One region of the Weizmannia sp. FSL K6-0777 genome, then DNA from elsewhere that is predicted to be linked to it. Evidence: riboswitches for the same ligand, from Rfam matches in the RefSeq annotation. Region 1 holds a riboswitch; the other holds the start of a gene.
What was found. Region 1 has a riboswitch for lysine ahead of NST70_RS01770 (amino acid permease). Riboswitches for the same ligand answer to the same signal wherever they lie in the genome.
Positions count from the first base shown of each region.

Region 1 (4,431 bases):
TCATACAATTCCCCGACGGTTGCAGCGGCATTTGGTTTTAACAAGCCTGTCCCAAGCACAATCAGTACCATGGAAACGATCAGCGCCGGGAACCCTCCCGGAAAGGACAACGCAATATGCCCGAGCATAATCAGCACTCCGCCGTAAAAAACGGTTTTGGCGGAACCGAGCAGACGGTCTGAAATCCAGCCGCCGATAATCCCCGACATATAAACAAGCGCGCCGTAAATCGAAGCAATCGATGCGGCTGTTGTCGGGTCCAATCCCAACCCGCCGTTTGACAGGCGGTCATACATGTAGTAAATCAGAATCCCTTTCATCCCGTAGTAAGAGAATCTCTCCCAAAACTCTAGGAAAAATAAAGTCGACAACCCTTTTGGATGACCAAAAAATCCGGTCTGTGGAACAGTTTCCAGAACTTTTTTCTTGTCGATTGTTGACATGCCATTGCCTCCTTGTAAAAATCACATATTGGCATAATTTGTGAAATTAACTGAAAAATAAGTGCTGGTTTTTTCGGGGAATGAATGCGATAGATTAAATATTAACGTAAAATGAGAAAAAAATAAAGATTAATTTTTTGGCAAATTTGTGTGCGTCATTGTTAAAAAAGGCTGGAATCCACATGAAATAAAGGATTCTGAGCTAGGAAAATATTTAAAATGAATTTTTTCCTAGATAAAGGAAACGTTTTCATAAATTAAAATAAAGGTAAATTTCATATAATTTATGTTAAAAGTAAGTTTCTGATGAAAGGAAAAAACCTGCGGCAGCCACCACAGGTTTTTCCGTTAGGATTCCCGGTTAAAATCGCATTCCTGTAAAGAAACGACTTTTGTCTTTTTCACAAATTTATAAATGAGCCATACGGCAATAAAGATGGGCAGGCCGATATACGAGACAAACACGCTTTCCCACTTAATATGGTCTCCCAGAAATGCCTGGTAGTTTTGCCCGAGAATGACGACCGTACAAACGGCAAACGCAAATAGCGGTCCGAATGGGAACCATCTCGAACGGTAAGGCAGGTCGCTCAACGCTTTGCCTTGCGCCACATATGCACGGCGGAACCGGTAATGGCTGATGGCAATCCCGAGCCAGGCGATAAAGCCGGATAAGCCGGATGCGTTCAGGAGCCAGTTGTACACTGCCCCGTCACCGAAGAAAGATGCAAGGAAAGCCACCGTTCCGACAAGCGCAGTGACAATCAGTGCATTCACCGGTACCCCGCGTTTATTCAGTTTTCCGAGGAATTTCGGCGCTTTGCCGTCACGCGCCAGTTCCCAGAGCATTCGCGTTGACGCGTACATACCCGAGTTGCCGGCAGAAAGAACAGCCGTTAAAATAATCGCATTCATGACAGAAGCAGCAAAGGCAATGCCGGCACGCTGAAATACAATTGTGAACGGGCTCATCGTAATGTCGTCGGCGGTTAGTCTCGAATCCGTGAACGGAATCAGCAGGCCGATGACAAAAATCGCCAGAATATAGAAAAGCAAAATTCTCCAAAAAACAGATTTCACAGCATGCGGAATGGTTTTTTCCGGATCTTCACTTTCACCGGCCGCAACCCCGAGCAGTTCTGTTCCCTGGAACGAAAACCCGGCTGCCATAAAAATCCCGAGTACGGCCAGGAATCCGCCGTGGACCGGGCCGTCTGCAATCGTAAGGTTATGGAAGCCGATTGCTTTTCCACCCATAATCCCGAAAATCATCAGTGCGCCGACAATGATAAAGGCAATGACGGTCACGACTTTTATGATTGCAAACCAGTATTCTGCTTCCCCGAACCCTTTTACAGATAAATAATTTAATAAGAACATGATGAGAAGGCAGGCCGCACTCCACACGATCGAAGGCGTATGCGGGAACCAGAATTTCATGATAATGGTTGCTGCCGATAATTCGGCCGCAATCGTGATCGCCCAGTTATACCAATAGTTCCAGCCAAGCGCAAATCCAAGTGCCGGGTCAACAAATTTCGTCGCGTACGTGCTGAAGGTGCCTGCAACCGGCATGTAGGCGGCCATTTCCGCAAGACTTGTCATTAAAAAGTACACCATGACGCCTATTAAGGCATAAGCGAGAAGCGCCCCGCCCGGCCCCGCGCTGTGGATTGCCCCGCCGCTTGCCAGAAAAAGCCCGGTTCCGATTGATCCGCCGAGGGAAATCATGGTCAGGTGGCGGGATTTTAATTTTCGCTTTAGTTTTGTCACTTCACCCTTTTTCGTAACGGGAACCGCTCCAGCTGTAGTGCTTTGCCCATGATAGAAGTCATCCATCCTTGATACACTCCTTTTTATATAGGAAGGAGCAGGGAATAAACAAAAATGCCGCAGTCGTGGAGACGCGGCATCAAAGCGTATACCCTCCATCAACCTTCCGAAGATAGCTCAACACATATGCGAGGGGGAATCGCATATGTGACAGTTCTGTTCCTGTTCGGAAACAGCCCCAACATGGCACCGCGGGATCCGGCACCACATTTCGGCAGCTTTTCCTTTCAACCGGAGTCTTAAACTTTACCCGTGTCTCGTCCGATTTACTCATAAAAGCTGCGACCTCTACCTCACCGGATTTGATGAGGATTTTTTTATTCAATTTGATTTACATATTATTATAGTTATGTTTTTAGGGAAAATCAATAGAAAAGGCAGCAGAACGGGGTGGCAAAAATAGGTGTTATATAAAATGGATTTCAGTTTTTACGTCAAGCCCGGCGCCAGTTTGCATGATTGACTTTTTGCAGCAGGCAACAGCGCGGCCATATTTTATATGCGGGCTTATTTTTACAAACATCTGCCTCTCTGTAAGAAAACGCCCGAGTGGGATTGTTCGTTTTCATAAACCGGCTGGAAAGGAGGGGAGCCGAGACAGCAGGGGGACAGCCATGATTTGTGTTTTTTTCAAAAAAACCTTTACATCTGCCTGCTTTTTTGTATAATACATATGAAAGTAAACTTAAAGTTTAACAAAACAAAACTTCCTTGCCTTTGAGTTTACAAATGCTAAACAAAATGGAAGGTTTTATGATGGAGATCGGGAAAAAAATTAAAAACTTAAGGTTAAAAAAAGGACTCACCCAGGAGGAACTTGGAGAGCGTACGGATTTAAGCAAAGGCTATATTTCCCAGCTTGAGCGGGATTTAAGCTCCCCTTCGATTGACACGTTTTTTAATATATTGGAAGTACTCGGCTGCACGCCGAAAGAATTTTTTGATGAAGAAGAGCGTGAACAAAAGGTCGTATACGGGGAAGAAGACCAGACCGATTATCTCGATGAAGAGCGCGGTTATAAAATCCAGTGGCTCGTCCCGGAATCGAATGAAAAGGAAATGGAACCGATCCTGCTTACGCTTGAGGAAAAAGGGGAGTTTAAAACGTTTGAACCTTCTTTATCGGAAACCTTTGCCTATGTACTGGAAGGCCGGATTGCGGTGCGGCTTGGCAAACGCCTGTACCGTGCGAAAGCCGGAGAAGCCATTTATTATCATGCATCCGATGAGCATCAGATCCTGAATGACGCGGAAGGCCGGTCCAGGCTTGTACTGGTTGCCACGGAATCGTATCTGTAAGCTGAACATAGAAGAGGAGGACAGCAATGAACAGCGATATCATCATTCGTTTTGAACATGTCACAAAACAATACGACGATGACCCTGCTATTTTGGATGACGTCAGTTTTGAAATAGAACGCGGAAAATTTTACACTCTGCTCGGACCGTCGGGTTGCGGAAAAACAACGATTTTGCGCCTGATTGCGGGATTTATTGCGCCGACAAAAGGAAATATTTACATCAATGGAAAAATCGTGAATGACGTGCCAGCCAACCGGCGCCAGGTCAATACCGTTTTCCAGGATTATGCGCTATTTCCTCATTTAAATGTGTATGAAAACGTCGCATTTGGGCTGCGCATTAAAAAAATGAAGGCAGCTGTGATTGAACAAAAAGTAAAAGAAGCCTTGAAGTTTGTGAATCTGGAAGGCTATGAAAACCGGGAAATCAGCGAAATGTCAGGCGGGCAGCGGCAGCGTGTTGCGATTGCGCGCGCGATTGTCAATGAACCGGAAGTGATTTTGCTGGACGAACCGCTTTCCGCGCTTGATTTGAAGCTAAGGACAGAGATGCAGTATGAACTGCGTGAACTGCAGCGCCGCCTTGGCATTACGTTTATTTTTGTCACGCACGACCAGGAAGAAGCGCTTGCGATGAGCGATGAAATTTTTGTCATCAATAACGGGAAAATCCAGCAGAGCGGTACGCCGACCGATATTTACGATGAACCGATCAACCGCTTTGTCGCGGACTTTATCGGCGAGTCCAATATCCTTCCGGGAAAAATGATCAAGGATTTTGTTGTGGAATTTAACGGCCGTGCGTTCGAATGCGTTGACCGCGGCTTTCATCCGAACGAGCCGGTTGAAATTGT
Region 1 is NZ_CP151971.1:357,865-362,295, forward strand. Features, by position in the region: gene NST70_RS01765 (peptide MFS transporter) at 1-443, opposite strand, end outside; gene NST70_RS01770 (amino acid permease) at 792-2,282, opposite strand; lysine riboswitch at 2,382-2,575, opposite strand; gene NST70_RS01775 (XRE family transcriptional regulator) at 3,033-3,575, shown strand; gene NST70_RS01780 (ABC transporter ATP-binding protein) at 3,602-4,431, shown strand, end outside.

Region 2 (4,431 bases), 1.8 Mb from region 1:
GAAATGAACAAACCGTTGCGGAACAGCTAATGGTGCCCGCATTCGGATATGAGCTGTTGCGTAATATATTAATTCCGGATATACTCGGTAAGGAAACACCGGATATTCTATACTGGGCCGGAAAACATTTGGCAAGAAAATTCCAGCTGCTTACCTATGAAGAAATGGTTTCTTTTTTCAAAGAAGCCGGCTGGGGAACGTTATCGATCAAAAAAGAAGAGAAATATCATATCGAATTTGAGTTATCCGGGCCGATGATTGAACGGCAGCTGGATATGGGCGCAGGTCAAGAGCCGACATTCAAGCTTGAAGCCGGTTTTTTGGCCGAGCAGTACCAGATGCAGAAAAAACTGATCACGGAAGCTGTTGAGGAAGTTGCGAAAAAAGCAAAAAAAGTCCGGATCACCGTGCAGTGGGATGCGAAAGACCCGGCCGGAGAATCAATATGAAAAAGCAGGGGCTCCCCTGCTTTTTCATATTTTCATATATTTTGTTCCACTGCATCCAGTTCAAATGCTTCGTGCAGGCACCGGGCGGCCCGGACCATTTCTTTTGCATCGACAACGGTGGACACTTTGATTTCGGACGTGCTGATCATTTTAATGGCAATGCCGTGATCTGCCAGCACCTGGAACATTTTTGCCGCAACGCCTGGGTTGGAAACCATGCCCGATCCGATGATGGACACTTTTGCGAGGCCGGTTTCCGTTTCAAAATGGTCTATGCTGAGGGCTTCTTTCTCGGCTTCCAAAAGATCGGCCGTTTCTTTTAAATCTTTATCTTTTATCGAAAAAGATAAATACGTTTTATGGTCCGCTGTCTGGTTCTGGATAATGATATCGACATCAATATGGTGTTCCGCCAGTGTCGTAAAAATATCCGGCAAATTGCGGAAGCCGTTTTCCAGTCCGAAAATGGTCACCCTTGTAATGCCATCTTCAAATGCAACGCCGCGGACAATTAAATTTTTTTCCACCGAAACTTCCTCCTCTATTAACGTGCCTTCCTCCCTTTCAAGGCTTGAACAAACGATCAGCGGCACATCCGCATTTTTGGCAAATTCCACTGCCCTTGCATGCAAAACGCCCGCCCCGAGGCTCGCCAGTTCAAGCATCTCATCATAGGATACAGCCTTAAGCTTCCGGGCATTCGGAATATAGCGCGGGTCAGACGTAAACACGCCGGTGACATCCGTGTAGATCAGGCAGCGGTCCGCATGAAGCGCTGCTGCAAGCGCCACTGCCGTTGTATCCGAGCCGCCCCTGCCGAGTGTCGCAATTTCGCCTTCCGGGGTGATGCCCTGAAACCCGGCGACAATTACAATTTGCCCGGTTGCCAGACGGGATTTGATTTTTTCAGTCCGGATTTCCGTGATCCGGGCGTTTCCGTGTACGGGTTCCGTTATAATGCCGGCCTGCCATCCGGTATAAGAAACGGCATCGTAGCCGCGATCGATCAGTGCCATGGCGACAAGCGAAATCGTTACCTGTTCGCCGGTTGAAAGCAGCATATCCATCTCGCGTTTTGCAGGATACGTAGAGAGTTCATTTGCAAGCCCGACAAGCTGGTCCGTTGTTTTGCCCATCGCGGAAACAACGACAACAACATCATGGCCCTTTTCCTTTTCTTCAATAATCCGGTTGACCGTATTCCGGATCCTTTCTACATTCCCAACCGAAGTTCCCCCGAATTTCTGAACAATGATTCCCAATAACTCCGCCACCTTCTGCAGTTTATAAGTAAGATGAGGCTGTCAGAGTGAAAGCAAAGCAACTTGGCGCCCATTTAAAAAAGCAATGAGAACGGATATCTCATCGCTTTTGCAAACGCGGTACGCAGTCATTCCTGTGAGATAGCGCTCCAAGACATTTCATCCTGACAGTTCCGGACTTCTTCAGTACAGAACCAGCAAAAACGGCATTGAGACCATTTTCACTTCGGCAAAACTTCCTTTCAGAAACGATCCCGGAAGCCCAATCTTCTCCCGCTTCTTACTCTTAAGTTTTGCGCCTCTATCATGTAACGGCTTTGCCGGACGCCGGGATGACCGATCCCGAAAGTCTGAAACAAAGCCTGCCATATGAAATTATCATGATTATACCATATACGGAAAAACCCTGCCAGGTTATTCTTGTAATTTTTTGATTAATGTTTCGGATACCGGACGCGGAATGCCCGCTTCCACAAATTCTTCCAGCTTTGCTTGTTTCATTTTCTTCAAGGAGCCAAAATGGCGGAGCAGTTGTTTTTTCCGTTTCGGCCCGATGCCCGGAATATCGTCAAGCGCCGATTGAAAAGCGGATTTTCCGCGCAATTCCCTGTGGAAGGTAATCGCAAACCGGTGCACTTCATCTTGGATGCGCTGAAGCAGGTAAAATTCCTGACTGTTTCGCCCGAGCGGCACAACTTCCAGCGGGTTGCCGAACAAAAGCTGCGATGTATTGTGTTTCTCATCCTTTGCCAGGCCGCCGATCGGGATCTCAAGCCCGAGCTCATTTTCAAGCACATCCCTTGCCGCGTCAATTTGCCCTTTTCCGCCGTCAATGATGATGAGATCCGGAAGCGGTAAGTTTTCCCTCAGGGCACGGATGTAACGACGGCGGATCACTTCGCGCATCGATTCATAATCATCCGGCCCTTCCACTGTTTTGATTTTATATTTGCGGTATTCTTTTTTTGCCGGCTTACCGTCCACAAACACGACCATCGCCGAAACCGGGTTTGTCCCCTGGATATTCGAATTATCGAACGCTTCAATCCGGTGTGGCGTGTAGATGCCAAGCTTTTCGCCAAGATTTTCAACGGCTTTGATCGTTCGTTCCTCGTCCCGTTCAATCAACGCAAACTTTTCCTTCAATGCAATCTTTGCGTTTTTCTCGGCCATTAACACGAGCTCTCGTTTCTGGCCCTTTTTCGGCTGGAGCACTTTGATTTCGAGCAGTTGTTCCGCCAGTTCCCGGTCTGCTTTTTCCGTAATCAGCACTTCTTTCGGCTTAATATGCTCCGGTTTGGCGTAAAACTGCCCCAAATAGCTCAAAAATTCCTCATCCGGCTCATCGTAAGACGGAAAAAGCGAGACATCTCGTTCGATCAGCTTTCCTTGGCGCATGAAAAAGACCTGGACACACATCCAGCCTTTATCCACTGCGTAGCCGAAAATGTCGCGATCCGTAAAATCCGTCATTGTAATTTTCTGTTTTTCCATCGTCATTTCAATATTGGCGATCTGGTCGCGGTATTCTTTTGCCCGCTCAAATTCAAGCTTTTCTGCAGCCTCATGCATTTTTTCTTCCAGTTCTTTTTTGATTTCCGTGTAACCCCCGTTCAAAAAGCGGGTAATTTGATCGGTGATCTCTTTGTATGTTTCTTCTTTCACCTCATTGACACACGGCGCAAGACACTGGCCCAAATGGTAATAAAGGCAGACGCGGTCCGGCATATTGGTGCATTTCCGCAAAGGATACAACCGGTCCAGCAGCTTTTTTGTTTCATTAGCCGCCTGCACGTTCGGATACGGGCCGAAATATTTGCCTTTATCTTTTTTCACTTTCCGGGTGGTGATCAGACGCGGGTGGCGTTCATGGGTCAGCTTAATATACGGGTATGTTTTATCATCTTTCAGCATGATGTTGTATTTCGGGTCATGCTTTTTGATTAAATTAATTTCAAGAATAAGGGCTTCAATATTGGAAGAAGTGACAATATACTCAAAGTCTTCGATCTCGCTGACAAGCCGCTGCGTTTTTGCGTCATGCGAACCGGAAAAGTAAGAGCGGACACGGTTTTTTAAAATTTTGGCCTTCCCGACATAAATGATGGTCCCCTGTCTGTCTTTCATTAAATAGCAGCCGGGTTGGGCGGGCAGGAGGGCAAGTTTATTGCGGATCGTCTCGTTCAATTTCTCTTCACCTCAAAATCCTGCGTTCTGTAAAAAACCCGGACCACAGCCGGCCCGGATTTTAAAATGCATTTGCGCACGGCTTGAAGCCGAGCGTTTATTGTATTATAAATGTTTGTTCACTAATTCTTGCAAAGCTTCTTTCGGCTGGTAACCGATCACTTTGTCGACCGGTTTGCCATCTTTCATGAGAACAAGGGTCGGAATGCTCATGACGCCGAATTTGCTGGTCGTTTCCTGATTCTCATCCACGTCTACTTTGACGATTTTCACCTTGTCGCCCATTTCAGCATCGATTTCTTCAAGTACCGGTGCAATCATTTTGCACGGACCACACCATGTTGCCCAAAAATCCGTTAATACCAAACCTTGGCTGACTTCCTGCTCGAAAGTCGCGTCGGTAGCATGTGTAATTGCCATATTGAAAGAACCCTCCTAAATCAAACTATTACTGCTTGGGATAAGTATATCATCCTTTATCATATGTTGCGAACAATTTGTCCGGTCCGGAAAAAGCAGTAATGATTTTATTA
Region 2 is NZ_CP151971.1:2,168,996-2,173,426, forward strand. Features, by position in the region: gene NST70_RS10405 (YslB family protein) at 1-449, shown strand, start outside; gene NST70_RS10410 (aspartate kinase) at 482-1,711, opposite strand; lysine riboswitch at 1,846-2,023, opposite strand; gene uvrC (excinuclease ABC subunit UvrC) at 2,126-3,898, opposite strand; gene trxA (thioredoxin) at 4,004-4,318, opposite strand.
Region 2: it holds a riboswitch for lysine, as region 1 does, so the genes downstream of both, NST70_RS10410 (aspartate kinase) here and NST70_RS01770 (amino acid permease) in region 1, are expected to answer to the same signal.